Regions from separate parts of the Pseudomonas sp. HS6-2 genome, predicted to be linked through region 2. Evidence: predicted binding sites of a transcription regulator. Region 2 holds the regulator's gene; the other holds the start of a gene.
The links. Region 2 encodes sigma-54, which starts transcription at its own class of promoters, with help from an activator protein. Its sites were predicted from a motif close to ANTGGCATNNANNTTGCTNT; they were not measured.
Positions count from the first base shown of each region.

Region 1: ACOKS3_RS20190 (CmpA/NrtA family ABC transporter substrate-binding protein) is a predicted target of sigma-54. The motif match lies at 6,737-6,756, and genes of this name have one in related genera.

Region 1 is NZ_CM143906.1:4,322,096-4,337,183, forward strand. Features, by position in the region: gene ACOKS3_RS20170 (sensor domain-containing diguanylate cyclase) at 89-2,482, opposite strand; gene rlmKL (bifunctional 23S rRNA (guanine(2069)-N(7))-methyltransferase RlmK/23S rRNA (guanine(2445)-N(2))-methyltransferase RlmL) at 2,577-4,769, opposite strand; gene rmf (ribosome modulation factor) at 5,333-5,548, shown strand; gene ACOKS3_RS20185 (quinone-dependent dihydroorotate dehydrogenase) at 5,645-6,670, opposite strand; gene ACOKS3_RS20190 (CmpA/NrtA family ABC transporter substrate-binding protein) at 6,798-8,000, shown strand; gene ACOKS3_RS20195 (ANTAR domain-containing response regulator) at 8,012-8,587, shown strand; gene ACOKS3_RS20200 (nitrate/nitrite transporter) at 8,760-9,971, shown strand; gene ACOKS3_RS20205 (protein kinase domain-containing protein) at 9,981-11,648, shown strand; gene ACOKS3_RS20210 (OmpA family protein) at 11,726-12,763, opposite strand; gene sigX (RNA polymerase sigma factor SigX) at 12,875-13,441, opposite strand; gene ACOKS3_RS20220 (mechanosensitive ion channel family protein) at 13,555-14,379, opposite strand; gene ACOKS3_RS20225 (CrfX protein) at 14,382-14,645, opposite strand; gene ACOKS3_RS20230 (zinc transporter ZntB) at 14,739-15,088, opposite strand, start outside.
Region 2 is NZ_CM143906.1:1,087,530-1,102,617, reverse strand. Features, by position in the region: gene ACOKS3_RS05080 (KdsC family phosphatase) at 1-14, shown strand, start outside; gene lptC (LPS export ABC transporter periplasmic protein LptC) at 23-595, shown strand; gene lptA (lipopolysaccharide transport periplasmic protein LptA) at 582-1,109, shown strand; gene lptB (LPS export ABC transporter ATP-binding protein) at 1,110-1,835, shown strand; gene ACOKS3_RS05060 (RNA polymerase factor sigma-54) at 2,012-3,505, shown strand; gene hpf (ribosome hibernation-promoting factor, HPF/YfiA family) at 3,584-3,892, shown strand; gene ptsN (PTS IIA-like nitrogen regulatory protein PtsN) at 3,905-4,369, shown strand; gene rapZ (RNase adapter RapZ) at 4,372-5,226, shown strand; gene ACOKS3_RS05040 (HPr family phosphocarrier protein) at 5,247-5,519, shown strand; gene ACOKS3_RS05035 (helix-turn-helix domain-containing protein) at 5,637-5,957, shown strand; gene ACOKS3_RS05030 (ZIP family metal transporter) at 5,988-6,881, opposite strand; gene ACOKS3_RS05025 (superoxide dismutase) at 6,893-7,504, opposite strand; gene ACOKS3_RS05020 (hypothetical protein) at 7,506-7,967, opposite strand; gene ACOKS3_RS05015 (class II fumarate hydratase) at 7,998-9,374, opposite strand; gene ACOKS3_RS05010 (FagA protein) at 9,367-9,768, opposite strand; gene pmbA (metalloprotease PmbA) at 9,896-11,242, opposite strand; gene yjgA (ribosome biogenesis factor YjgA) at 11,352-11,873, shown strand; gene tldD (metalloprotease TldD) at 11,915-13,354, opposite strand; gene ACOKS3_RS04990 (carbon-nitrogen hydrolase family protein) at 13,357-14,208, opposite strand; gene ACOKS3_RS04985 (YhdP family protein) at 14,223-15,088, opposite strand, start outside.

The sequences.
Region 1 (15,088 bases), 3.0 Mb from region 2:
CCCGCTCCTACAGATACTGCCCAAATCTTAAAAAATGGCGCAAATCCTGTAGGAGCGGGATTGTCCCGCGAAGAGGCCGGGGCAGCCATCAGGCCAGTTCTGACTCTACCCGGTCCCGGCCTGCCTGCTTGGCCGCATACACCCCGGCATCCGCCCGCAACAACAAAGCATCGGCCCCCTCCCCCTGCCGCCATCCGGCCACGCCAAAGCTCGCCGTCACCTTGCCCACCCCTTCGACCGGCACACTGCGCACGCCGTGCCACAGCTCCGTCGCCAGCATCCGCGCCTGCTCGGCATTGCTGCCCGGGCACAGCACCATGAACTCCTCCCCACCCAACCGGCAGAACACATCGGTGCGACGCAAGCGCTGGCCGATCCGTTGGCACAGACTGCGCAGCACATGGTCACCCACGGCATGGCCGTACTGATCGTTGATCCGTTTGAAATGATCGATGTCGAGCATGATCACGGCCAGGTCCAGCTCATCACGCTGGGCGCGGTCCAGTTCGACCTTGAGCCGCTCCTGGAAATAGCGGCGGTTGTGAATGCCGGTCAGCGCGTCGGTCACCGACAGTGTCCGCAACTCCTCCTCGACCCCCTTGAGGTCGGAGATGTCGGTGAGGTAGCCATGCCACAGTGTGCAACCGTCCTCGCCAGGCTCCGGCGTCGCTTCGCCGCGCACCCAACGCAAGCCGGCACGCGGCAGGCATACCCGGTACTCTTCGCGCCACGGTGAAAGGTGTTCTGCGGAGTAACGCACCGAACGGCGCACGCGCTCCAGGTCATCGGGGTGAATGCGTTCGAATACCGCCGTGGCATCCTCGCGCAGCAACTGCAGGTCGACCTCGTAGATGTCGAACAGCCCCTGGCTGGCATAGGGGAAGCACGAGTGACCATCGGCATCCAGCTGGTACTGGTAAATCCCGCCAGGCACTTCCGCGCTGAGCTTCTCCAGCAAGCGATCACGCAGGGCCAACGCCTCGTGTACCCTGCGCCGCTCGGTGACATCGATGCAGATCGCCAGGTAGCCGACCCACAACCCCTGCTCGTCGAGCACGGCGGTGACCAGCATGTTGGCCAGCAAATGGCTACCATCCTTGCGCACCAAGGTCCACTCGCCCGGTTCGCCACCACTGTCCTGGATGGTTTCGGCGAACATCGCCTGGCCACCGGCGATATGCCGCCCATAACGCAGGCTCAAGGCATGGGCGCGATGGCTGAGCTCTTCAGGCATCACCAGGTCTTCCAGCTGCAGGTGCCCGACGGCTTCACTGGCCGAATAGCCCAGCATGCGTTCAGCACCGGCGTTAAAGGTGCTGACCTCGCCCTTGAGACTGGTCGCGATGATGGCCACCTGGGTTGCGGCATCCAGTACGCTGCGCAACTGGTTGTGGGTATCGCGTAACGATTGTTCGCTGACCCGCAGCTCCGCCGTGCGCTGCTCGACCAGGGTCAAGGCCCGCTGGCGCTGGCTGAACAGGCTGTAGAGCAACGCGCTCAGCAACAGGCTCAGCAAACCGCCGAGCAGCGCCACGGACAGGACGGCGGCAGACTGGTTGGCCTGCATGAATGCCTGGCTCGGGCGAATGTCGAGCTGGAAATGGTGGTCGGCCAGGTGCAGCAACTGCGTGCTGACCAAGGCCAGTGCCGCCACCGGGTTCTGCGAATCGAACAGCACTTCATGGCCATCTCGCCCGCTAGGGTCGATGATACGGACCACCAGGTTGTCATTCGCAGCGACCGGCAGGCCTTCGGTGACCAACTGGCGCATGTTCAGCAAGGCCATGACATAACCCGCCGGCGGGTCATCAGGCCGTGCATCGGAGAACACCGGAGCTACCATCAGTAGCCCACGAGTAAAGTCGGGGGCGACGCTGAGCATGTCCAGCGGTTCGGAAACCGCCATGCTGCCGGGCTGCAGTGCCCGCGCCAAGGTCTGCTCGCGGGCCGGCTGGCTGCGCAGGTCGAGGCCGTAGGGTTGCCCCTGCAGATGGTCGGCCTGGGTGTAGAGCACCGGGTAGTAATGGTCGCGCCGTGGCGATGGGCGCCAATTACCTGCGCCATCAACCTCGCGGATCAGGTAATTTTGCCCCAACCAGATGCTCGCCTGACGCTCGAACTCGCGCCGTTGTCCGGCCTCGACCCGTGGTGCCCAGGAATAAGCCTGGGTCCGCTGCAGCAGAGGCCGGGCGTAGCCATCGAACTCGTTCGGGGTGATTTCATTGGAGTAGGTGAAGAATCGCCGCAAGCCATCCAGGCGTTGTTCCTGGTCAGCGAAACGCTCGGCAATGCGGCTATGGCGCTCGCTGGCCAGCAGCTCGAAGCGCTGGCGCAACTGCTGTTTGTAGAATGCCTGGGCGGCCAGCGCCAGGCCAACCGACAGCAGGACGCCGGCGACCAACGCCACCAGCGCCACCGCCCAGGCTGCCATCGCCTCGCTGCACAGGCCCAGCACCTTCGCACGCACGCCCCACTTCGACATAGATCGATCTCATCACGTCAGCGTCCTGCGAATTCTCTGGCCCTGTGCTGAGTTATAGCTATTGGCCATTAGGCACGCAATGCGCCTCGTCGAATTAACGCAGTTGCAGGCGCCAGGCGCGGTGAATGCGGTTGTTGCGGGCGAAGTCCGGGTCCAGGGTCTGGGCGCTGATTTCCTCCACCGCATAGCGCGTGCTCACATGCTCGTCGAGCTGGAACTTGCGGAAGTTGTTGGAGAAATACAGCACGCCACCCGGTGCCAGGCGAGCCATGGCCAGGTCGAGCAGTTGCACATGGTCGCGCTGGACGTCGAACACCCCTTCCATGCGTTTGGAGTTGGAGAAGGTCGGCGGGTCGATGAAGATCAGGTCGTAGCTGTCGCGGTTGGCTTCCAGCCAGGCCATCACATCACTCTGCTCCAGGCGGTTACGCTCGGAGAAACCGTTCAGCGACAGGTTGCGCCGCGCCCAGTCCAGGTAGGTTTTCGACAGGTCGACGCTGGTGGTGCTGCGTGCACCGCCCTTGGCCGCATGCACGGTGGCCGTGGCGGTGTAGCAGAACAGGTTGAGGAAGCGCTTGCCGCTGGCCTCGCGCTGGATGCGCATGCGCATCGGGCGGTGGTCGAGAAACAAACCGGTGTCGAGGTAGTCGGTCAGGTTGACCAGCAGCTTGACGCCACCCTCGTTCACTTCCTGGAAGCGACCTTCGGTAGCCTGGCGCTCGTACTGACGAGTGCCGCTCTGGCGCTCGCGACGCTTGAGCACCACACGCTGTGGGTCGATGTTCAGTGCCTGTGGGATCGCCGCCAAGGCATCGAGCAGACGTGCCTGGGCCTTGTCCGGGTCGATCGAACGGGGGGCTGCGTATTCCTGCACGTGCACCCAGTCCTGGTAGAGGTCGACTGCCAGGGCATACTCAGGCATGTCGGCATCGTACAGGCGGTAGCAGTCGATCTGCTCACGACGGGCCCACTTGCCGAGCTGCTTGAGGTTCTTCTGCAGGCGGTTGGCAAACATCTGTGCGCCTTCCGACAGGCGTGCCGGCTCGCTGGCAACCGCCACTGGGCGGCGGACCTGGCCATTGTCGGCCTGGGCCTCGCGGCGCTCGCCGGTGACGAACTGGTCAGGCTGGACCTTGAACAGCAGCAGCTTGCACGGCAATGCGCCGTTCCAGAAGGCATATTGCTTGTGGCTGCGGATGCCCATGCGCTTGCCCAGCTCCGGTGCGCCGGTGAACACCGCCGCTTCCCAGCCCATGCAGGCCTGGCGCAGGCGCTCGCCAAAGTTCTGATAGAGGTACAACAGGCTGGCCTCGTCACCCAGGCGCTCACCGTACGGCGGGTTGCTGATGACCAGGCCTTTCTGGTTCTGGTCCGGGCGTGGCTCGAAGGTGCTGACTTCGCCCTGGTAGATCTTCACCCAGTCGCCCAGGCCTGCACGCTCTACGTTGTTGCGCCCCGGCTGGATCAGCCGCGGGTCGGCTTCATAACCGCGAATCCACAGTGGCGGCTTGGCCAGGCCGGCTTGTGCGCGGGCCAGGCCCTCTTCATGGACCTTGCGCCAAGTGGCCGGCACATGGCCGAGCCAGGCACTGAAGCCCCAGCGTTCACGCTTGAGGTTGGGCGCGATATCGGCAGCGATCATCGCCGCCTCCACCAGGAAGGTACCAACACCGCACATCGGGTCCGCCAGGGCGCCGCCTTCGGCGGCAATGCGCGGCCAGCCAGCGCGGATCAGCACCGCAGCCGCGAGGTTTTCCTTCAGCGGCGCGGCACCTTGCTGCAGGCGGTAACCGCGCTGGTGCAGGCTGTGGCCGGACAGGTCGAGCGAGAGGATCGCCTCGCCACGGTCCAGGCGCAGGTGCACGCGCACATCCGGGTCGACCTTTTCCACCGACGGGCGCAGGCCCTCACGGTTGCGCAGCTTGTCGACGATCGCGTCCTTGACCTTGAGCGCACCGAAATGGGTGTTGTCGATGCCCGAGCCATGGCCACTGAATTCCACCGCCAGGGTACCGTCGGCAGCCAGGTGGTCGGCCCAGTCGACAGCATGCACGCCATCGTAGAGGTCGTCGGCGTTCTTCATCGAGAAGCGCTTGAGCACCAACAACACGCGGTTGGCCAGGCGCGACCAGAGGCACAGGCGGTAGGCGGTTTCCATGTCGGCGGCGCCGCGAATGGCCGAAGTGTGCTCACGCACATCATCGAGGCCGAGGCCTCGGGCCTCTTCGGCAAGCAGGCCTTCCAGGCCTTTGGGGCAGGTAAGATAGAGTTCGAAACGGTCCGACATGAGTATTCCAGCGCCTTGGGCTATATAAGTGACGAGGCGACGCATCGCCTTGCCGATGTTTGCCCGAACGCCCTTCCAGCAAGCGTCCGAGTGGCCTTCCCCGCTGCATCAGCGCAGCCGAGGGGCCGGGCCGCCTGATCGATCCGCTGCTCGCCAGGTGGCAAAAACAGCTTAGATCATCAGGCAGTACCAATAATTTCCGTCGACTTCGGGGCCGGTGTGACCCTTCGTCGCATTACCAAATATTTCTGTCATCCCGCAGCAACGCTGGCGAAATGACGTCAAGGTTGGGCAAACCCTGATCACAGCGGGCTCAACGTCAAACAAGGTTGAGTCGCATTTATTTACTTATCCCCTCACCCTTGGAAAGGTTACGTGCTTATGACAAATCGATCATTCACACGGTGACCTGCATTCGATAGAACTGGTCTCAGGCCGCTTCGCAACGAGGTGGCACTTTCAGCTCGCCACGCCGGCAGCGAGCGCAAAACCGGCAGAAAGACTCTGCCCGGCCTCGGAGAGGCCGACGGGACATTACAGTCAACAAGTGAGGGCAACACCCTATGAGAAGACTTAAGCGTGATCCGTTGGAAAGAGCATATTCACGTGGCTACCAATATGGGGTCACCGGCAAATCCCGCGAACTTTGCCCCTTTACTCTTCCTTCAGTTCGCCAAGCCTGGATCAACGGCTGGCGCGAAGGTCGCGGCGATAACTGGGACGGAATGACTGGCACCGCTGGCATCCATAGACTCAACGAAAATCACGCCGTTGGCTGAACGAGGACACTGAATTCGAGTCACCATGCGCGCCCTATCCGGGCGGCGGGCTTCGGCCCAGGGGCCCCTTGACGGGGCCCTTTTTTATGCCCGCCCTCAGCCCTTGGGCATTGCCGCGATCGCATCCACCGCTTCGCGAATCAGTGCCGGCCCCTTGTAGATGAAGCCCGAGTAGATCTGCACCAGGCTCGCCCCAGCGGCGATCTTCTCTGCCGCATGACGGCCTTCGGTAATGCCACCGGCGGCGATGATCGGCAGCTTGCCACCCAGCTCGCCCGCCAGCACCTTGACGATGTGGGTGCTCTTCTGCAGTACTGGCGCACCCGACAGGCCGCCGGCCTCGCCACCATGCTCCAGCCCTTCGACACCTTCGCGACCCAGGGTGGTGTTGGTGGCAATCACTGCATCCATTCCCGACTCCATCAGCGCCGAAGCCACCAGTGCGGTTTCTTCGTCGCTCATGTCCGGTGCGATCTTGATCGCCAGCGGCACGCGCTTGCCCTGCTCGGCGGCCAGTTGCTCACGGCGTTCGGCCAGGGCATCGAGCAGCTGCTTGAGCGAGTCGCCGAACTGTAGGCTGCGCAGGCCCGGGGTGTTCGGCGAGCTGACGTTGACGGTGATATAGCTGGCTTCGCGATAGACCTTGTTCAGGCAGATCAGGTAATCGTCGACCGCACGCTCGACCGGGGTATCGAAGTTCTTGCCGATGTTGATGCCCAACACGCCGTCGTAGCGCGAAGCACGCACGCGCTCGAGCAGGTGATCGACACCCAGGTTGTTGAAGCCCATGCGGTTGATGATCGCCGTTGCCTGCGGCAGGCGGAACAAGCGTGGCTTGGGGTTGCCCGGCTGTGGACGCGGGGTCACGGTGCCGATCTCGACAAAGCCGAAGCCCAGCTGAGCAAAGCCGTCGATGGCCGCACCGTTCTTGTCCAGGCCCGCCGCCAGCCCCACCGGGTTGGCGAAGTTCAAGCCCATCACGGTCACCGGCAACGCGGCCGGCTGCTTGCACAGCACGCCGTTGAGCCCAAGCCGGCCACCAGCGCCGATCAGGTCCAGGGACAGGTCATGGGAGGTTTCCGGGGAAAGCTTGAACAGCAGCTGGCGGGCCAGGGTATACATGGGCGGGCAAGGCTCGGGGTGAGTGAGGCAGCGATTATAGCCAGCGCGCGCCCGGCATGACAGGGGCTTGGCACATGGGTTGCTACTTCCCTTGCCTACAGCCTGTTCAGTTTGGCCGAGGACCTTCGTGAATACAGCACCTCTAGCCTGGGTAAACGGCAGCGACGCACCGGAAAAACCCAGCCTCAACATCGGCTACATGGCCCTGACCGATTGCGCCTCGGTGGTGGTCGCCGCCACCCAGGGCTTCGCCCAGCAACACGGCCTGACCCTCAACCTCAAGCGCCAGGGCTCCTGGGCCGGCCTGCGCGACAAGCTGGCCAGCGGCGAGCTGGACGCTGCCCATTGCCTCTACGGCCTGGTCTACGCCGTGCACCTTGGCATCGGTGGTGTACCGGCCAGCGACCTGGCGGTGCTCATGGGGCTGAACCAGAATGCCCAGGCCATCAACCTGTCGCCGGCCCTGCAACGCAGGGGCGTGACCAGCCCTGAGGCACTGGCGCAACAGGTGCACCAGCACGGCGCACGGCTGACCTTCGCCCAGACCTTCCCCACCGGCACCCATGCCATGTGGCTGTATTACTGGCTGGCCAGCCAGGGCATCCACCCGTTGCACGACGTCAGCAGCGTGGTGGTGCCACCGGCACAGATGGCGGCGCATATCCAGGCCGGGCGCATCGACGGTTTCTGCGTCGGTGAGCCCTGGGCCGCTGCTGCCGTCAGCCAGGGCCAAGGCTTCACCCTGGCCACCAGCCAGTCGATCTGGCCCGACCACCCGGAGAAGGTACTGGCCTGCACCCGCACCTTCGTCGAGCACAACCCCAATAGCGCACGTGCACTGGTCAAGGCGGTGCTTGCTGCCAGCCGGTTCATCGAACAGAGCCCGGAGAACCTGCGCAGCACCGCGCAACTGCTCAGTGGTAGCGCCTACCTCGACACACCGGTCGAAAACGTCGAGCCGCGCCTGCTGGGTGACTATCAGGACGGCCTGGGCAACGCCTGGCACGACCGGCACGCCCTGCGCCTGCACGACCAGGGCCGCGCCAACCTGCCTTACCTGTCGGACGGCATGTGGTTCATGACCCAGTTCCGCCGCTGGGGCCTGCTGCGTGACGACCCCGACTACCTCGGTGTTGCTCGCCAGGTGCAGCAACTTGCACTGTACCGCGAGGCCGCCGAAGCACTCGGCGTGCCCTGCCCCGAGTCAGCCATGCGCAGCAGCCTGCTGATCGACGGTACGCGCTGGGACGGCACGGATCCGTATGCCTATGCACGCAGCTTCCGCCTGCACGCCCTGGGCCATGCGCCCGATGCCCGAGTCGGTCTGTGAGGGCCATCACCATGCTGCGCATCCTGCTGATCGACGATACCCAGAAGAAGGTTGGCCGCCTCAAGGCCGCACTGCGCGATGCCGGATTCGAAGTGATCGAGGCGCCAGACCTGACCATTGACCTGCCGGCCTGCGTCGAAACGGTGCGCCCGGACGTGGTGCTGATCGATACCGACTCACCCGACCGTGACGTCATGGAGCAGGTGGTGCTGGTCAGTCGCGACCAGCCACGGCCCATCGTGCTGTTCACCGACGAGCATGACCCTGCGGTGATGCGCCAGGCGATCCAGGCCGGGGTCAGCGCCTACATCGTCGAAGGCATCCATGCGGCGCGGTTGCAGCCCATTCTCGATGTCGCCATGGCGCGCTTCGAGAGCGACCAGGCGCTCAAGGCCCAGCTGTTGGCCCGCGACCAGCAGCTGGCCGAGCGCAAGCGCATCGAGCAGGCCAAAGGGTTGCTGATGAAAATGAAAGACTGCAACGAGGAACAGGCCTACACCCTGATGCGTCGACAGGCCATGAGCCGGCAGCAGAAGCTGATCCAGGTGGCCGAGCAGATCATCGCCATGCACGAAATGCTGGGCTGAGGCCACCTCGCCAGACCCGAGTTGGCCCAGCTCTTGCTGAAGATATTTCACCGGTAGCCAACGGCGGTTGCCTCATAAAACTCCCGACAAAGACGTCGCTCGCCCCTCCACGCCAGTGGACCGGGTAGCGGCGTCTTTTTCGTTTCCGTTGCATTGCCGAGTGAGGTGTTCGATGAGTACCAGCTTCTGGAAATCCGGGCATGTGCCCACGCTGTTCGCCGCGTTCCTGTATTTCGACCTGAGCTTCATGGTCTGGTACCTGCTTGGCCCGCTGGCGGTGCAGATCTCCACTGACCTGCAACTGAGCGCCCAGCAGCGCGGCCTGATGGTGGCTACGCCGATCCTTGCCGGCGCAGTACTGCGCTTCGTCATGGGTGTGATGGTCGATCGCCTGTCGCCGAAGACCGCTGGCCTGATCGGCCAGGTGATCGTCATCATCGCCCTGGCCGGCGCCTGGTATCTGGGCGTGCAAAGCTATGAGCAAGCCCTGCTGCTGGGTGTATTCCTCGGTGTTGCCGGTGCTTCGTTCGCCGTGTCGTTGCCGCTCGCCTCGCAGTGGTATCCGCCGCAGCATCAGGGCAAGGCCATGGGCATCGCGGGTGCGGGCAACTCGGGAACCGTGTTTGCCGCCCTGCTGGCCCCGGTGCTGGCCGCCGGGTTTGGCTGGAACAATGTATTCGGCTTTGCCGTGCTCCCGCTGCTGCTGACCCTGGCGCTGTTCGCCCTGCTTGCCCGCAATGCCCCGCAAAGACCCAAGCCCAAGGCGGCAGCCGACTACCTCAAAGCCTTGGGTGACCGTGACAGCTGGTGGTTCATGTTCTTCTACAGCGTCACCTTCGGTGGCTTCATCGGCCTGGCCAGCGCCTTGCCCGGCTACTTCAGCGACCAGTACGCCCTGAGCCCGGTCACCGCTGGCTACTACACCGCCGCCTGCGTGTTCGCCGGCAGCCTGATGCGCCCGCTGGGTGGCGCCCTGGCCGACCGCTTCGGTGGCATCCGCACGCTGCTCGGCATGTACAGCGTGGCCGCGATCTGCATCGCGGCCGTCGGCTTCAACCTGCCAAGCGCCGCAGCTGCCTTGGCGCTGTTCGTCAGTGCCATGCTCGGCCTCGGCGCCGGTAATGGCGCGGTGTTCCAGCTGGTACCACAACGCTTCCGCCAGGAGATCGGCGTAATGACCGGGCTGATCGGCATGGCCGGTGGCATCGGTGGTTTCCTGCTGGCGGCAGGGCTCGGCGCCATCAAGCAGCACACCGGCGACTATCAACTGGGCCTGTGGCTGTTCGCCAGCCTCGGCCTGTTCGCCTGGTTCGGCCTGCACGGGGTCAAGCAACGCTGGCGCACCACCTGGGGCTCGGCTGCGGTTACCGCTGCGCGGGTCTGAGGCACGAAGATGAGCCTGCAGCTCAGCTTCGCCCAGGCCAGCGCCACTGGGCCACGCACGGAGAACCAGGACGCCCTGCGCCTGGTCACGCCAGCACCGGAGCTGGCCGCCAGCAAAGGCTACCTGTTCGCCCTCGCCGACGGTGTCAGCCAGTGCGCCGACGGTGGCCTGGCAGCCCGCGCCAGCCTGCAGGCGCTGGCCATGGACTATTACGCCACGCCCGCCACCTGGGGCGTGGCCCAGGCCCTGGACCGCCTGCTGCTGGCACAGAACCGCTGGTTGCGCGCCCAGGGCAGCCAGCCGCTGCTGACCACACTGAGCGCATTGGTGCTACGCGGGCGCCGCTTCACCCTGGCACACGTGGGCGATTGCCGTGCCTATCGCTGGCACGCCGGTCGCCTGCAGTGCCTGAGCGAAGACCATGTCTGGGACCAGCCCGGCATGCAGCACGTGCTCAAGCGTGCACTGGGCCTGGACCAGCACCTGCTGGTCGACTACCTGGACGGCGAGCTGCAGGCTGGCGAGTGCTACCTGCTGCTCAGCGACGGCGTCTGGGCCAGCCTCGGCGACCAGCACATCCAGGCCGTGCTGCGCGAGCAGCCCGACCTGCAGTCGGCCGCTGACACCCTGGTTGCCAGCGCCCATCACAATGGCAGCCAGGACAACGCCAGCGCCTTGCTGGTGCGGGTCGAGCAGCTGGGCGCGGCCAACCTCGGCGACACCCTGGTGCAACTGCAGCAATGGCCATTGCCTGGCCCCCTGCGTGAGGGCCAGGCGCTCGATGGCTGGCAGGTCGAGACGCGCCTGACACACAGTCGCCAGTCGCTGCTCTACCGAGTACGCGATACCCAGGGCCAACCCTGGCTGCTGAAAACCCTGCCCGGCGAGCGCGAACAGGAACCCGGCGCCGCCCAGGGTCTGCTGCTGGAAGAATGGTTCCTGCGGCGGGTCGCTGGCCGTCACTTCCCCGAGCTGCATGCTGCGAGCCAGCGCCAGTACCTGTACTACGTGATGCGCGAACACAGCGGCAAGACCCTCGCCACCCACCTCGACGAACACGGCCCACTGGCACTGGCACAGTGGCTGGAGATCGCCCGCCAGCTGCTGCAGGCCGTTGGTGTGCTTCACCGGCGCAACCTGCTGCACCGCGACATCAAACCGGAAAACCTGCACCTGGGGTTTGATGGCCAGGTGCGCCTGCTGGACTTTGGCCTGGCCTACTGCCCAGGCCTCTCGCAGGAGCCGACGCACGAATTGCCCGGCACGCCCTCGTACCTCGCACCGGAAGCCTTCGAGGGCCAGCCACCGTGCCCGCGTCAGGACTTGTATGCCGCCGGGGTCACGCTCTATCGGTTGTTGACCGGGCATTATCCATACGGAGAAATCGAGGCCTTCCAGCGCCCGCGCTTTGGTCAGGCCGTAAACCCCTCCCGTTATCGCCCCGACCTGCCCGAATGGCTCCAGCACAACGTGCTGCAAGCTGTTGCCGTGGAACCGGCGCAACGTTTCGAAACCGCCGAGCAATGGTTGCTGTTGCTCGAACGCGGTGACCGCCAGGATCTGCCCAGCCGCCCCCGCCCACTGCTGGAGCGTGAGCCGTTGAAAGTCTGGCGCAGCCTGGCCCTGCTGGCCCTGCTGCTCAACCTGATACTGTTGTTCGCCCTGCTCAAGGGCTGAACGCACCCTTGAACCACAAACTGCAGGCAAAGAAAAACCCGGCCTAGGCCGGGTTTTTCATTGAAGCTTCAAACCAATTACTTGGCCTGGGCTTCTACCTGAGCTTCAACGCGACGGTTGATAGCGCGGCCTTCTTCGGTGGCGTTATCGGCAACCGGACGGGTTTCGCCGTAGCCAACCGACTGAACGCGGCTGGACTCAACACCGTACTGCTGGGTCAGAACCTGCTTCACAGCATTGGCACGACGCTCGGACAGCTTCTGGTTGTAAGCGTCTGGACCGACGGAGTCAGTGTGACCTTCAACCACGGTGGTGGTCTGTGGGTACTGCTTCATGAAGTCAGCCAGGTTCTTGATGTCGCCGTAGCTGTTTGGCTTGACGACCGACTTGTCGAAGTCGAACTTGACGTCCAGCTCAACACGAACGACTTCGGCAACAGCCGGGCAGCCATCAGCGTCAACGGTAACGTTGGCTGGGGTGTCTGGGCACTTGTCGACGTTGTCGCAAACGCCGTCGTTGTCGGAGTCGGAGCAGACTTCGGCAACTGGAGCCGGAGCAGCAGCAACCTTGCCACCGCTACCACCGAAGTTCAGACCCACACCAACGGTTGGGCCCCACTCGGTGTTGCCGTCGTCGATGTTGTACATGGCTTCAACGCCAGCACGGGCGAAGAACATGTCGGTGATGTACCACTTGGCGCCAGCGCCAACGTTGGCGAAGGTGGAGTGGTCGCGGCCGCTACGAGTGGCCTGGCCCAGGCTCTCGTGAGCGAAACCAGCGGAAACGTACGGACGCAGAGCGTCGCCGACGGTACCGAAGTGGTAGGTAGCGTCCAGCTTGGCCTTGGAACCTTTGATGTCTTTGTTGAAGACTTCGCCACGAGCGTTGTGAGTCTCGTTGTAGCCCAGGTCCAGGGATACGTCGTCAGTCAGGAAGTAGCCCAGACGAACGCCAGGATTGGTGCCGTCGTTCTTGAAGTTACGTTCGCTGTCGTAGTACTGCTTGGTAACGTTACCTTCGATTTCGACTGCGCCCTGGCCTTGAGCCATAACGCCGAACGAAGTAGCTGCGACGAGCGAGCCAATGGCCAAGCCCAAGGTGTTTTTCAATTTCATCCGTTAAATCCCCATCTGGTGATAGTTAAGCAGTCCCACCAACATCCGGGGGGACAACTCGACGGCAAGTCTAGCAGAACTCGCCGATCCGTTAGAGATATTTACAAGGGGCTAAGTTTCATCCAGCCCTGCAAATTTCTCACGAAGCTTGTCTAGCGCGCGCTTGTAGCGCATTTTCGTTGCGCTCAAGCCCATGTGCATGATATCGGCGATCTCCTGAAATTCCAGTTCCGCGACAAAACGCAGCACCAGAATTTCCCGATCGATCGGGTTCACATGCACCAGCCACTTGTCCAGCCCGCCTTTTTCTTCCGGTTTCGGAGCCTTGTCTTCGGACGCCTCTTCGACAGGGTCCAGACTCAAGGCATCCATCAGCCGGCGTTTACGACGCTCCTTGCGGTACTGGGTAATGCATTCGTTGTAGGTAATGCTGTAGAGCCAGGTCTTGAACTTGGACTTGCCCTCGAAGTTCTTCAGACCGTAGAGCACCTTCAGCATCACTTCCTGACAGACATCGTCAGCGTCGCGGTCGTTCCCCAGGTAACGCGCACAGACGTTGAACAGGGTCCGCTGGTAGCGCCGCATGAGTTCCTCATAGGCGCGGGTTACGTGATACAGCTCCTCATGCGAACGCGCCACCAACTCCTCGTCGGTGAGTTCGCGGGGGTCGTAACGCATGGGCGGCGAATGAACTTTATTCAAAACGGATCTGGCCGACAGTCAGGTCAATGTCGCCGCTCAGCCCCGTTGGGCTGATTTCGCGGCGGCATACATTAACAGCTTTTGTGCGGTTAGCGGCTATTGACTCGCTGCTCCAGGAGCACGCGATTGGACAGCGACACCAGTTCGCCATCATCGGTCAACAGCGTCGTCTTGACCGTGCCGATCTCTTCGATCATTCCTTCAACCTCTCCAATCCGCACCTGCTGGCCGACCTGGTAAAGTTCGCGAACATAGATGCCGGCCAGAATCTGCCCGGCGATTTCGCGGCTGCCAAGGCCCATGGCAAGCGCAACGGCCAGACCAACGGTTATCAGGCCAATGACGATCACATGGTTGAGCAGGTCGGTTTTGACCTCGAGCTGGCTGATGGCCACCGAGATGCTGATGATGATCACCAGGCCTTGGGTGATGCGCCCCAGGCCTGCGGAGTATTCCAGGCCAATCCCTTCCGCCGCGCCGCGCACCAGGCCGTTGGCCACCTGCGCCAGCAGTACGCCGACCAGCAGTACCAGGGCTGCGCCGAACACCTTGGGCAGGTACAGGGCGAGCATGTCGAGGGTGGCCGAAACCCGCTCCAGGCCCAGCGATTCAGCGGCAGAGACGAGGAAGATCAGCAATACGAACCAGTAGACGATCTTGCCAATCAAGGTCGAGATAGGCACCTGGATGCCACCCCGGGCAAGCATCTTGGTCGCCCCGGTGCCGGCCATCAGGCGGTCCAGGCCGAACTTGGCCAGGAGTTTGGAAAGCAGTGTGTCGAGCAGCTTGGCCACCACGAAACCGAGCAGCACCACGACCAGCGCGCCGAACAGGTTGGGGATGAAGTTCGCTACCTTGGTCCATAGGGCGGTCATCGCAGTGACCAGGCTCTGGGTCCAGAGATCGAGTTCCATATTCAATCGGCCTTATCTGCTTTGCTGCCATTGGCAGCGTTGCGGGTAGAGTGTCGGCGCACCGGCGCAACGTGCGCCGAGCCATTGTTCACGGCGATCAGCAGCGCCTGGCTCCAGCGGCCAAGCAGGCTGAACAGATCACCGGCGCCGACCTGACGGTTGGCGGTTTTCAGCACGCGCCCCAGGCACGCGGCATCGTCTCGCTCCTCACCGGAGGGCGACGCCTTGAGCAGGTCACGCAGGGATTCTTCAAACGGATCGTGCATAGGCACCTCGCGCAGTGTCACTCAGAGACGAGGTGGCCGGGCGATGGGTCACACATCGCAGTGGAACGAATGTTTCAAGATCACTCGGCATCTTCAGACCCAGCGCAACCGCCGGAACAACCACCACTGCCCCACCGCCAGGCCAAGCACGACGATGCAGGCCAGCAGGAAGCCATAAGGGTTGCTCGACCCCGGAATGCCGCCAACGTTGATGCCGAGCAGCCCCGTGATGAAGCTCATGGGCAGGAAGATGCAGGTGATGATGCCGAAGCGGTACATGGTCCGGTTCATCCGCTCGCTGCGCCGACGGTCTTCGCTTTCCAGCACCAGCGCTGCCCGCTCGCGGGTCAGTTCGAGCTCTTCGAGGTAGCGGATCAGGCTGTTGTTCAGCTCATTCCAGTAATCCGCGTCGGCATCACAGAACCAGCTCCATTTGCTGCGCG
Region 2 (15,088 bases):
CCAACTACCTGTAAGGTTGCCCATGTTCAGCAAGAAAGCCCGCAACATTGCGTTGCTCGCGGTGATCGCCGCGGTGCTGGCAGCAGTCGGCTACTGGAATGTCAGCCCCGAGAGCTTCCTCGAAAAGCCGGTGGCCCAGGTTGACGAAAGTGCCATCGACTATTACGCGATCAACGCGCACAGCGTGCAGTTCCTGCCCGATGGCAAACTGCAATATGAAATGACTGCCGACAAGGTCGAACACCTCAAGGCCAGCGAGGTCACACTGGTGACCACACCCGACCTGCACATGTACCGCGGCACTCAGTACCCGTGGCACGTGCAGAGCGTGCGCGCCGAGGTCAACCCTGACGGCAGCGAAGTCGAACTGATCGACCAGGTGCGGATTGCCCGCACCGACGAAAAACAGCGCGATACCATCATTACCAGCTCGCGCATGACCGTATTCCCGCAGAAGCAATATGCGCAGACCGAGCAAGCCGTTAGAATCGACGGCGCCGGTGGCACAACCACAGGCAAGGGAATGAAAGCGTATTTGAAAGAAAGCAAGATCGACTTGCTCTCTAACGTAAGAGGACAGTATGAGGCTCGTTAAAACCCTCCCCCTTTTGCTCAGCCTGAGCGCAGCAGCACTGGGAAGCGCGAGCGCCTTCGCCCTGCCGAACGACCGTGACCAGCCTATTCGCATCCAGGCCGACAACGCGCACCTGGACGACAAGCAGGGCGTGGCCACCTACACCGGCGATGTGATCATCACCCAAGGCTCAATGATGATCAAAGGCAATACCGTGACCATGACCCGTGCCGCCAATGGCGACATCGACGTGGTGACCTCGGTGGGCAACCTGGCGTACTTCGAGCAGCAGCAGACCGCGGCCAAGCCCGACAAGATGAAAGGCTGGGCGGTGACCATCCAGTACCAGGCGCAGAAAGACACGGTGATCCTTACCGACCGCGCCAAGGTCGAGAACGAAGGCAACACCACCGAAGGCGAGAAGATCGTCTACAACACCAAGACCCAGGTTGCGACCGCCGGTCGTGGTGGCAACGTGACTCAACCACGTCAGCGCATCGACATGGTGATCCAGCCGAAGAAGAAGGCCGAGTAAATGGCAACCCTCAAAGCCCAGCACCTGGCCAAGAGCTACAAGGGGCGGCAAGTCGTGCGTGATGTCAGCCTGTCGATCGACAGCGGGCAGATCGTCGGCTTGCTCGGCCCCAACGGCGCCGGCAAGACCACCTGCTTCTACATGATCGTGGGGCTGGTCCAGGCAGACCAGGGGCGCGTACTGATCGACAACCTCGATGTCAGTCACCAGCCCATGCACGGCCGAGCCCGCGCCGGTATCGGCTACCTGCCGCAAGAAGCCTCGATCTTCCGCAAGCTGTCGGTGGCCGACAACATCATGGCCATTCTCGAAACCCGCAAGGACATCGATCGCGAAGGCCGGCGCAAGGAACTGGAAAGCCTGCTGCAGGAGTTCCACATCAGCCACATCCGCGACAACCTCGGCATGAGCCTTTCCGGTGGCGAACGCCGCCGCGTCGAAATTGCCCGTGCCCTGGCTACCGCACCGAAGTTCATCTTGCTGGATGAACCGTTTGCCGGTGTCGACCCGATCTCCGTGGGCGACATCAAGCAGATCATCCACCACCTCAAGGCCAAGGGTATCGGTGTCCTGATCACCGACCACAATGTCCGTGAAACCCTGGATATCTGCGAGACCGCCTACATCGTCAACGACGGTCGACTGATCGCCGAAGGCGACGCCGAAACCATCCTGGCCAACGACCTGGTCAAGGAGGTCTACCTGGGCCACGAGTTCCGACTCTGATCCCCGGGACCTGCCTGGAGCACTGGCATTAACGCCCTGTCGGGGCTTAAGTTGTTACAGTGCTCTAGGCAAACGCTACAATTTGAGGCATAAAACTTGCTTAAATTTGGCGCTCCGGCGCCCTCGTGTAGTGGATGGCGCATGCGCGCCGGCGAACAAGGTATTAAGCCCCAGCCATGAAACCATCGCTCGTCCTAAAAATGGGCCAGCAACTGACGATGACCCCGCAGTTGCAACAGGCCATCCGCCTACTTCAGCTCTCCACCTTGGACCTCCAGCAGGAAATCCAGGAAGCGCTGGAGTCCAATCCGATGCTCGAACGCCAGGAAGACGGCGACGACTTCGACAACAGCGACCCGATGGCGGACAACGCCGAAAACAAGCCGGTCGCCGAAGTCCAGGACAACAGCTTCCAGGAAAGCACCACCAGTGCCGAAACCCTGGAAGACGGTGAGTGGAGCGAGCGAATCCCCAACGAGCTTCCAGTCGACACCGCCTGGGAAGATATTTACCAGACCAGCGCCAGCAGCCTGCCGAGCAACGATGACGACGAGTGGGACTTCACCACCCGCACATCGGCCGGCGAAAGCCTGCAGAGCCACTTGCTGTGGCAGCTGAACCTGGCCCCGATGTCCGATACCGACCGCCTGATCGCCATCACCCTGATCGACAGCATCAACGGCCAGGGCTACCTGGAAGACACCCTCGAAGAAATCTGCGAAGGCTTCGACCCGGAGCTGGACATCGAACTCGACGAGGTAGAAGCGGTGCTGCACCGCATCCAGCAGTTCGAGCCGGCCGGTGTCGGCGCCCGCTCCCTGGGCGAGTGCCTGCTGCTGCAATTGCGCCAACTGCCAGCCAGCACGCCCTGGATGAGCGAAGCCAAGCGCCTGGTCACCGACTTCATCGACCTGCTCGGCAGCCGCGACTACAGCCAGCTGATGCGCCGCATGAAGCTCAAGGAAGACGAACTGCGCCAGGTGATCGAGCTGGTACAGAGTCTCAACCCGCGCCCAGGTTCGCAAATCGAGTCGAGCGAACCGGAATACGTGGTGCCCGACGTGATCGTGCGCAAGGACAGCGACCGCTGGCTGGTCGAGCTGAACCAGGAAGCGATCCCGCGCCTGCGGGTCAACCCGCAGTACGCCGGCTTCGTTCGCCGCGCCGATACCAGCGCCGACAACACCTTCATGCGTAACCAGCTGCAAGAGGCACGCTGGTTCATCAAGAGCCTGCAAAGCCGCAACGAAACGCTGATGAAGGTCGCCACGCAGATCGTCGAGCATCAACGCGGCTTCCTCGACCATGGCGACGAAGCGATGAAGCCGCTGGTCCTGCATGACATCGCCGAAGCGGTGGGCATGCACGAGTCGACCATTTCGCGGGTGACCACGCAGAAATACATGCATACCCCGCGTGGCATCTACGAACTGAAATACTTTTTCTCCAGCCACGTCAGCACTGCCGAAGGCGGAGAATGCTCGTCTACGGCGATCCGCGCGATCATCAAGAAACTGGTTGCCGCGGAAAATCAGAAAAAGCCATTGAGTGACAGCAAGATCGCTGGTTTACTGGAGGCACAAGGCATCCAGGTAGCCCGTCGCACCGTCGCCAAGTACCGCGAGTCCCTCGGCATCGCACCGTCGAGCGAGCGCAAGCGACTGATGTAGCCCCTGGATGTGCCACAGCGTTTGTGGGGCAGGTGCAAGACCTGCCTCTTTATGCACGGGCAACAAAGGAGAAGCTGTATGCAAGTCAATATCAGTGGACAGCATGTAGAAGTCACCCAGCCACTGCGCGATTATGTGCTTGAAAAGCTCGCTCGCGTGGAAAGTCACTTCGACAAGATCACCAACGTGCAGGTCATCATGAAAGTCGAGAAGCTGCAGCAGAAGGTCGAGGCGACCCTGCAGATTCCAGGCGGTGAAGTGGTTGCCAACGCGGAACACGAAGACATGTATGCAGCGATCGACGCCTTGGCCGACAAGCTCGACCGCCAACTGAAAAAACACAAGGAAAAACAGCAAAGCCTGCTGCAAGGTGCAGCCGCCCGCTGATCCCTCTCATCCATGATCCGACTTGAAACCATCCTGACCCCCGGCCGTTCCCTGGTGAACGTGCCGGGCGGCAGCAAGAAGCGCGCCCTGGAAAAGGTCGCTAACCTGATTGCCGAGCAAGTACCCGGGCTTGCGATGCAAGACGTCTTCGAAAAGCTCATCGCTCGCGAAAAACTGGGCTCGACCGGCTTTGGCAATGGCATTGCCATTCCCCACTGCCGACTTGAAGGCTGCTCTGCCCCGGTAAGTGCGCTGTTGCACCTGGACGCGCCGATCGACTACGACGCCATCGATGGCGCCCCGGTGGATCTGCTGTTCGTCCTGCTGGTGCCAGAGGCGGCCACCGATGCCCATCTTGAACTGCTGCGCCAGATCGCCAGCATGCTTGATCGCAAGGAGGTCCGCGATAGCCTGCGTGCCGCCGGTAGCAGTGAAGCCCTGTACCAGGTTGTCCTGGACGCCCAGAACGAGCACTGAACATGCGCCTGATCATCGTCAGCGGCCGGTCCGGCTCCGGCAAGAGCACCGCCCTCGATGTACTGGAAGACAACGGTTTCTACGTCATTGACAATCTGCCAGCGGGGCTGCTGCCACAGCTGGCAGAGAACGCGCTGATGAACACCGAGCTTTTGCAGCCAAGGGTGGCGGTCAGTATTGATGCACGCAACTTGCCGAGCCACCTATCACGCTTTCCCGAACTGCTCGAGGAGGCCCGTGCACGCCACATCCAGTGTGACGTGCTTTATCTTGATGCCGACGAGGACACGCTGCTCAAGCGCTTCTCGGAAACCCGCCGTCGCCACCCGCTGACCAATGCCGACCGCTCGCTGGCAGAAGCGATCCGGGTTGAAAGCGAACTGCTGGGGCCAATTGCCGACCTTGCCGACCTGAAAATCGACACCACCAGCCTCAACCTCTACCAGCTGCGCGATTCGATCAAGCTGCGCTTGCTCAATCAGCCTGAGCCCGGCACCGCATTCCTGGTCGAGTCGTTCGGCTTCAAGCGCGGGATGCCGGTCGATGCCGACCTGGTGTTCGACGTACGCTGCCTGCCCAACCCGTACTGGAAACCGGAGCTGCGCGAACATTCCGGCCTGGAGCAGCCAGTCATCGACTACCTCGCCGCACAGCCGGACGTCGAAGAAATGTTCAACGACATTTCCAGCTACCTGCTCAAATGGCTGCCACGCTTTGCTGCCAGCAACCGCGCCTATGTCACCATCGCCATAGGCTGCACAGGCGGCCACCACCGCTCGGTCTACATTACCGAACGCCTCGGCCAGCTGTTGCAGCAATCCCTGAAAAACGTCCAGGTTCGCCACCGCGACCTCTAGCCCACAGGATCCACCGCACGATGCCCGCCCGCGAAATCACCATCATCAACAAGCTGGGCCTGCATGCCCGGGCGGCAGCCAAGTTCGTCGGCGTGGCCGGCAAATACCCCTGCCAGGTCCGCGTCGGCCGCGCACCCGACAAGATGGTGGACGGCAAAAGCATCATGGCGGTGATGATGCTGGCGGCGGGCAAGGGCACCCAGGTGCACCTGCTGACCGAGGGCGAGCAGGACACCGACGCCCTGGAAGCGCTGGTGGCGTTGATCAACAACTACTTCGACGAAGGCGAGTAATCCCTGACCTGTAACATCCCCTGCCAATTGTCAGGGTGAAGTCTTGCGCGATTGCCTTTATACCTATATAGGTATAGATTGAGGTCGCACCTGAAGCTCATTCTCGAGGAGAGAAACATGATTGAGATCGAAGAAAGCAGCGGCAGCGTCTATAGCGACCTTGGCAGTGAAAATGCCAGCGAGATGCTGGTAAAGGCGCATCTCGCCAGCAAGATTTGCAGCATCATCAAGGCCCGTCATATGACCCAGGTGCAAGCATCGGCAGTCCTTGGCCTTCCGCAACCTAAGGTTTCCGACATGATGCGCGGCAAATTTCGCGGTATCAGTGAAACCAAGATGATTGATTGCCTGGCACGGCTCGGCCGCGATGTACAAATCGTGGTGAAAGCCGCTCCTCGCTCCCGGCGTGAAGGTCGGGTGGAAGTTATCTTCGCCTGAACCCACCCAAGGTACCCCGTTCGTCTTCATTCAAGACATTGCCGTATCCATCACCATCATCAAGCAAAAGCCGATGCACAGCCCCAGGCTGGCCAAGCGGTGATTCCCGTTGCTGCGCGACTCGGGAATGATTTCCTGGGTCACCACCAGCAGCATCGCCCCGGCCGCGCAGGCCAGGCCCACCGGCAGCAGCAACTCTGCCATGTTCACCAGCCAGGCACAGATCACCGCAGCCAGTGGCTCGACCAGGCCAGAGGCGGCACCGATCAGGAACGCCTTGAACCGTGGCATTCCCGCGCCTGCCAACACCAGGGCTATCACAAGTCCCTCAGGCACATCCTGCAAGGCGATGCCCATGGCCAGGCTATCAGCGTCGGCCATGCCACCGCCGGCAGACACTCCGATGGCCATGCCTTCGGGAATGTTGTGGGCGATGATGGCAATCACGAACAACCAGATCCTTGCAGCGATCACCGGCTGATTTTCGGTGCCTACCAGCACTTCCGGTGAAGCACCGGAAACCTTGAGGTCGACCAGAAACAGGCACAGGGCGCCGAGCATCAGGCCGAAGCTGATCAAGCCTCCGGCGCCCCAAGGGCTGAAACCGACGGCCTGGGCGGCATCCAGCCCAGGGATGATCAGCGAGAACGCCGTGGCCGCCAGCATCACCCCCGCCCCGAAGCCCAGCAAGGTATCGGCCAAGGCCACCGGCATGTTGCGAATCACCAGCACCGGTACTGCGCCCAGCGCCGTACCCAATGCGCACAGTACGCCCCCCTCCAGGGCACGCAACATGCGCGGTTCCAGGTCCAGCCAGGCAATGCCACGGGCCAGCAGCAGCGCTGTGCCGGCCAGCAGGAGCAAGGTTCCCAGCGCTAACCGGAACAGGCGCACACTGCTGACAGACATCACCTCAGAGTGCATACCGGTCCGACTCAATTCAGGGCTTCGTGATAGCGGCGAGCCACTTCCGCCCAGCCGATCACGTTGTAGAAAGCGCCAATGTATTCCGGGCGACGGTTCTGATACTTCAGGTAATAAGCGTGCTCCCACACGTCCAGGCCGAGGATCGGCGTATTGCCGTGCATCAGCGGGCTATCCTGGTTGCCGCTGCTTTCCACCACCAGCTTGTTCTGCGGGGTGACGCTGAGCCACGCCCAACCGCTACCGAAACGGGTCAGCGCCGCCTTGGTGAAAGCCTCCTTGAATGCTTCGAAGCCACCCAGCTCTGCTTCGATGGCCGTGGCCAGCGGGCCTTGTGGCTGACCACCGCCCTTGGGCGACATGACCGTCCAGAACAGGCTGTGGTTGGCGTGGCCGCCACCGTGATTGATGACTGCACCGCGCAGGTTCTCAGGCAGTTGCTTGACCGCACCGACCAGTTTCTCGACCGGCCATTCGGCCCACTCGGAGCCCTCGATGGCAGCGTTCAGGCCATTGACGTAGGTCTGGTGATGCTTGGTGTGGTGGATTTCCATGGTTTGCGCGTCGATGTGTGGTTCCAGTGCATCGTAGGCGTAAGTCAGTGCGGGCAGGGTATGCGGCATATCAATGGATTCCGTAGGCAGGGGTTCTGGGCACCAGGTTCGGCGCGGTAGTGAGCTCACTGGCCTCGGCGCCTTGTCGATTGAGCAGGCGCTCGGTACGCGGGTACTGGCCGTACTCGGCAATGAAATTCAGCAATTCGGTGTAAGTGCGGCCGCTGTGGCGCAGCGCAGCATTACGCAACGCATGCGGCAAGCGGGCTTCCTTGCTGGCCTGGAGCAATCGCTGATGCGCGGCGCACAGGTAGTCGGCGCTCTCGTGCGGCTGGTTCAGGCGCAGGTGCAGGTCGGCCAGGTTGTGATGGGCGATGACCAGGGCGGCCACCGCCTCATCGACGTCATGCCAGCGCTCGAACAGCACCTGAGCCAGGGCCAGTGCTTGCAGGTAGTGCTCCCGGGCGTCGACCAGCTCGCCCTGTTCGAACAGGCGGTTGGCCGTCTCGGTCGTGCGATTCCAGTGCTGCATGACGATGTTTCCTCTGGGCGCTTGGGCCTGTCAGATGCCACCAGCGGTGAGCTTTTCCGGGTCCAGCAGTGCCTCGAGCTGATCGCGCGACAGGTCGGTGTGCTCCAGAGCCACATCGATGATCGGGCGGCCCTGCTGATAGGCGGTCTTGGCGATTTCGGCGGCCTTGAGGTAGCCGATGATCGGATTCAGCGCCGTGACCAGGATCGGGTTACGCGCCAAGGCTTCCTTGAGCTTGCCCTCGTTGACCTTGAAGCTGGCAATGGCTTTGTCGGCCAACAGGCGGCTGGCGTTGGCCATCAGCTCGATGCTCTCCAGCAGGTTACGGGCGATCACCGGCAGCATCACGTTCAGCTCGAAGTTGCCCGATTGGCCGGCCACAGCGATGGTGGCGTCATTGCCGATCACCTGGGCAGCGACCATGGCAGTGGCTTCCGGGATCACCGGGTTGACCTTGCCCGGCATGATCGAAGAGCCCGGCTGAAGGCCCTGAAGCTCGATTTCACCCAAGCCGGCCAAGGGGCCAGAGTTCATCCAGCGCAGGTCGTTGGCAATCTTCATCAGCGCCACGGCAGTCGTCTTGAGCTGGCCAGACAGCGCCACGGCGGTGTCCTGGGAGCCGATCAGCGCGAACAGGTTATGGCCAGAGGTGAACTCGACCTTGGTGAGACCGCTCAGTTGCCGTGCGAAGCCAGCAGCGAACTGCGGGTGGGCGTTGATCCCGGTGCCCACCGCGGTGCCACCCTGAGCCAGTGCCTGCAGGCTCGGCAGGGTCGCTTCGAGGTGTGTCTTGGCGCCATTGATCTGCGCAGCCCAGCCATCGAGCACCTGGCTCATGCGCACCGGCATGGCATCCATCAGGTGGGTACGGCCAGTCTTCACATACTGATGCACCTGGGCCGACTTGGCCTCGATCACCTGAACGAGGTGGCTCAGCGCAGGCAACAGTTGCTCATGCAGTGCCAGCGCGGCACTGACATGGATGGTGGTGGGGATGATGTCGTTGCTGCTCTGCCCACAGTTGACGTGGTCGTTGGCATTGACCGCTTCACCGAGCACGCTGCTGGCCAGGGTGGCGATCACCTCGTTGGCGTTCATGTTCGAACTGGTACCGGAGCCGGTCTGGAACACATCCACCGGGAAGTGCTGGATGAAATCTTCGGCCAGCAGTTGCTCGACTGCCTTGACGATGGCCTGGCCCTGCCCTGCAGATAGTTGCTCCAGCTCGACGTTGGCCTTGGCCGCAGCGGCCTTGGCCAGCAACAGGGCGCGGATGAACTGGGCCGGCATGCGCTGGCCGCTGATCGGGAAGTTGTCGACCGCGCGCTGGGTCTGGGCGCCATACAATGCCTTGGCAGGTACCTGCAGCTCGCCCATGCTGTCACGCTCGATACGGGTATCACTCATCTTCAGATCCTTGCATCAGTTCATCGGGAGAAATAGACGGCAGCAGCCGGCAGTTGGCCAGCTGCAAGGCATAGGGCTGCCAGCGCTGGTTCTGCCCGCGGCGATCGAGGTTGCGCAGGTCGAGCAGTGGGCGCCAGGCCTGGTCCAGGCAAAGGCAGCGCCAATGCCAGGGCAACATGCGGTCGCAGGCGGTATCCAGCAGCAGACGGAAGGAGGTCAGTGCCACGGTCCATGGCGACGTTTCCGTGCAGCACACCAGGTAACGGCCTTCGGCCAAGTAGTGCTCGATCAGGCGCGGTTCGTCGGGCTCGAGCGCGCAGCGGATGCGCCGACTGAGCCAGCGCCAGTTTTCCAGGTAAGGCAGTTCGCGGAGGACGGATTTCATGAACATCATCGCCGGGCTACTGGAGAATGATATTCATTATTAAGTGATAAACTGAATCACTTCAACTGGGCAATGATGAAAAAAAAACCCGGCGCGAAGGCCGGGTTTCAACATCAGTGTGCATTTCAGGCGAATGTCAGCTGCCTGCGACCGTCATCCGCTCGATCAGCACCGACCCTGTGTGGATATTGCTACGCGTTTCAAGATCACTGCCAATCGCGACAATCTGCTGGAACATGTCCTTCATATTGCCGGCGATGGTCACTTCCTGCACTGCATGCTGGATCTCGCCATTCTCGACCCAGAAGCCCGCAGCGCCGCGCGAGTAATCGCCGGTAACCATGTTCAGACCATGGCCCATCAGCTCGGTCACCAGCAGGCCACGGCCCATGCGCCGGATCAGCGCCGCCTGGTCTTCTACGCCATGGGTGACATACAGATTGTGCACGCCCCCGGCGTTGGCAGTGCTCGGCAAGCCCAGTTTGCGCCCGGAGTAGGTACCCAGCAGGTATGACACCAGCTCGCCTTTGTCGACGAACGGCTTGGCGTAAGTCGCCAGCCCGTCACCGTCGAATGCAGCGCTGCCCAGTGCGCGCGGGATGTGCGGACGCTCGTCGAGGGTCAGCCAGGACGGGAACAGGCGCTGACCGATGGTACCCTCGAGGAACGAAGACTTGCGGTACAGGTTGCCGCCCGAGATGGCCGACAGGAAACTGCCGAACAAGCCACCCGCCAGCTCGGCGGAGAACAGCACGGGGACCTCGCAGGTCGGTACCGGCCGCGCACCGAGGCGGCTGGCGGCGCGCTGGGCGGCGCGCACGCCAATGCTACGCGGGTCGGCCAGCAGATTGCCTTGGCGGTTCACATCGTACCAGTAGTCACGCTGCATCTGGCCTTCGCCTTCGGCGATCATCACGCAGCTGAGGCTGTGCCGGGTCGAGGCGTAGCCACCAATGAAGCCGTGGCTGTTGCCATACACGCGGCAACCCTGGTGAGTATTCAGGGTGGTGCCATCGGCATTGAGGATGCGCTTGTCGGCATCGAATGCCGCCGCCTCGCAGGCCAGCGCCATCTCGATGGCCTTCTCCGGCTCGATGTCCCAGTCGTGATAAAGGTCGAGGTCGGGGATCTCGCGGGCCATCAGCGCGGCATCCGCCAAACCCGAGCATTCGTCCTCGGAGGTATGCTTGGCAATCGCCAATGCGGCGGCCACGGTTTCGCGGATGGCATCCGGGCCACTGGCCGAGGTGCTGGCCGAGCCCTTGCGCTGGCCGACATAGAGGGTGATGCCAAAGCCCTGGTCGCGGTTGAATTCTACCGTCTCGACCTCGCGCTGACGCACCGTGGTGGACAGGCCCTGCTCCAGCGATACCGCCACTTCGCAGGCACTGGCGCCTTGCTTGCGTGCTTGCGCAATGATCGCTTCGACCTGCTCCTGCAACGCTGGCAGGTCCTTGGGGCCTACGCTCTGGACTGCACTCATGGTTTTCTCCACTCAAATTCTGCGTTCGGCGAGGGTCATTCTACGACCGGGCACGGACAAGCGGCCCCCGACTGGTTATCATGGCGGCGATTTCTAGCGGACTGCCACCATGGTTGATTCATACGACGACGCCTTCGACGGCGAAAAAAGCAAAACCCAGATCAAGCGCGAGCTGCATGCGCTGGTCGAACTCGGCGAGCGCCTGACCACGGTCAAGGCCGATACCCTGGCGCGCCTGCCGCTCACCGACGAACTGCGCAAGGCCCTGGCCGATGCCAGCAAGCACACCGCCCACGGTGCACGCAAACGCCACATGTCGTTCGTCGGCAAGCTGATGCGCGACCAGGACCTGGACGCCATCCACGCCGTGCTCGAGCAAATCGACAGCTCCAGCCGCCAGTACAACGAGCGCTTCCATAATCTGGAGCGCTGGCGCGACCGCCTGATCGACGGTAACGACGAAGACCTCGAGCGTTTCGTCAACGATTACCCCGAGACCGATCGCCAGCAATTGCGCTCGCTGATCCGTCATGCCCAGCACGAAAAGGCGCGGAACAAACCGCCTGCCGCTGCGCGCAAGGTGTTCAAGTACATCCGCGATCTGGACGAGATGCAGCGCGGTCTGCGCTGACTCCCGCCGTCTGGGGCTGCATTGCAGCCCCCGGACATTCATCAAGCGCCAGTACCGCCCACGGTAATCGCATCCAGCTTCAAGGTCGGCTGCCCGACGCCTACCGGCACCGATTGCCCATCCTTGCCGCACGTTCCCACTCCACTGTCCAGCGCCAGGTCGTTACCGACCATCGACACCCGGCTCATGGCCTCCGGCCCGTTGCCGATCAAGGTCGCGCCCTTCACTGGCGCGGTGATCTTGCCGTCTTCGATCAGGTAGGCTTCGCTGGTCGAGAACACGAACTTGCCACTGGTGATATCGACCTGGCCACCGCCGAGGTTGGCGCAGTAGATGCCTTTCTTCACCGAAGCGATGATTTCTTGCGGGTCGCTCTTGCCGGCCAGCATGTAGGTGTTGGTCATGCGCGGCATCGGCAGATGCGCATAGGACTCGCGGCGACCGTTGCCGGTAACCGCCATGCCCATCAGGCGTGCATTGAGCTTGTCCTGCATGTAGCCCTTGAGAATGCCGTTCTCGATCAGCGTGGTGCATTCGGTCGGCGTGCCTTCGTCATCGACACTCAATGAGCCACGGCGACCTTCGAGGGTGCCGTCGTCGACAATGGTGCACAGTTCCGAAGCGACCTTCTCGCCGATCCGCCCGCTGAATGCCGAGCTGCCCTTGCGGTTGAAGTCACCTTCCAGGCCGTGGCCGACCGCTTCGTGCAGCAGCACGCCCGACCAGCCGGAACCCAGCACCACCGGCAACGTGCCGGCCGGTGCCGGGATAGCTTCAAGGTTCACCAGCGCCTGGCGCAGCGCTTCGCGGGCATAGCCCATGACCCGCTCTTCAGTGAAGAAGCGGTAGTCGGTACGCCCGCCACCGCCCTGCCCGCCACGCTCGCGACGGCCATTCTGCTCGACGATGACGCTGACATTGAAACGTACCAGTGGGCGTACATCGGCGGCCAGGCTACCGTCGGCAGCAGCAATCAGGATGCGCTCCCAGACCCCTGCCATGCTGACGCTAACCTGCTGGATACGCGGGTCGAGGGCACGGGTGGCGGCATCGACACGCTTGAGCAGTTCGACCTTTTCGGCACGGCTGAGCACATCCAGCGGATTGTCCGGCGCATACAGCGCAGTGACGTCCTGGCTACGGAACGCCTGCACCGTGCCGTTCTGGCCGGCGCGGGAAATCGAGCGGGCAGCACGGGCCGCCGAAGTCAGCGCCTCAAGGTTGATCGCATTGCTGTAGGCGAAGCCGGTCTTCTCGCCGGACTGGGCACGCACGCCCACACCCTGGTCGAGGTTGAAGCTGCCTTCTTTGACGATGCCGTCCTCCAGCGCCCAGGTTTCCGAGATCTGGCCCTGGAAATACAGGTCCGCGGCGTCAATGCCGGGGCCGGCCAGTTCGCCCAGCACGCTCTGCAGGCTGTCGAGGGTGAGTCCGCCCGGGGCCAGGAGCTGCTCGCTGACGGTGGATAACATCTGGCTCATAGTCACTCCGAGGTGTGCGCAGGCCGCAAGGCGTCCTGCGAGAAAAAGCGCCGGTGCGTGGTGACCGGCATGCGCGCCCGGATGGACGCCTGTTCATCAATGTCGCGCTCGGCGAGCAATACCGCTTCGCCGTGCGCCTGTTCTGCGACGATCCGCCCCCAAGGGTCGACGATCGCCGCATGGCCGTGGGTTTCCCGCGGGCCTGGATGAGTACCGCCCTGGGCCGCCGCCAGCACATAGCACTGGGTCTCGATGGCCCGGGCACGGATCAGCACTTCCCAATGCGCAGCACCTGTGACCGCAGTGAAGGCGGCCGGTGCCGTGATCAGCTCCGCGCCTGCAGCGCGCAAGGCGCTGTACAGCTCGGGGAAGCGCAGGTCGTAACATACGCTGAGCCCCAGGCGGCCTACCGGCGTATCGGCCACCACCACCCGCGCGCCATGGGCATAGTCATCGGACTCGCGGTAGCGACCACGGTTGTCGGCCACATCCACGTCGAACAGGTGCAGCTTGTCGTAGCGCGCCACCACTTCGCCGTGTTCGTCGATCAGCAGCGAACAGGCATGGGCTCTGGCGTCTGGCTGGCCTTGTGGCGGCAGCGGCAAGGTACCGGCAACAATCCATAATCTGAGGTCGCGTGCGGTACGTTTCAACCATGGCAGGATCGGACCTTCGCCCATGGCTTCGGCGCGGCCGATGGCAGCGGCATCCTTGCGTCCCATTGCCGCGAAGTTTTCCGGCAGCACCGCCAGCCGTGCACCGCCCAAGGCCGCCTGCTCGAGCAGGGCGCCCGCACGCTGCAGGTTGGCCAGCACATCGTCCTGGCTGACCATCTGGATGACCGCTGCCTTCATGGGCACTCCCGAAGTTATTTATCGAACGGTTTCACAAAGGTGATTTTAGGCTCTTTCACCGGGCCTTCGACGCGATAGTGCACGCTGGCGAAACGCGACACCCGGTCGCCGATCAGCCGATCGACCAGGAACAGCGCGCCGCCGACCGCTGGCGCACCGACGATCAGCGCGGCCAGCGGCAGGTTGTTGGTCACCGGCAGGGTCACCTGCAGGTTGGCAGCGACCCGGTCGCGCACCAAGTCCAGCGTGCCATCCAGCTCGAAGTTGCTCGACGGCCCGGTCACGGCGATCGGCTCACGGGTCACGTAGACACCGCTGCTGGCCACCAGCAGGCCCTTGACCCGGTCGTAAGCCAGGCCCTTGTCGAACAGGTCGGAGAAGTCCAGGCGCAGTCGCCGGCCAATCGAGTTGAAGTTGAGCAGGCCGAACACACGCAGGGCCTGGGCGCCACCTTCCACTTCGACGAACTGACCGCTGCGCAAGGCGGCATCCATACTGCCAGAGAAGCGCTTGAGGCCGACCCAGGCCGGCGAACCGGGCCAGCGGCCGTCGACATCCAGGCGGAAATCGCGGCTGGTCACGGTCGGAGCGAAACCCCAGGCCTTGAGCACATCGGCGAGGTTCTTGCCATCGAGTCGGCCTTTGTACCAGCTGCTGGTGGCCCCGGTTTGGCCTTCCCAACCGCCACTGCCATCGACATGCAGGCCTTTGAAATCCAGGTCGATGTCCTGCGCCGCCACCCCCCGTGCAGTCGGGCGCAGCTTCAGCGCGGCATTGCCGAACAGGTCGTCGCCGCGGTACAGCTTGTCGATGCTCAGGTCCAGAGCCGGCACCTTGCGCGGGTCGAACGAAGCCAGCGGGTCAGGGCCTTCTTCCGATT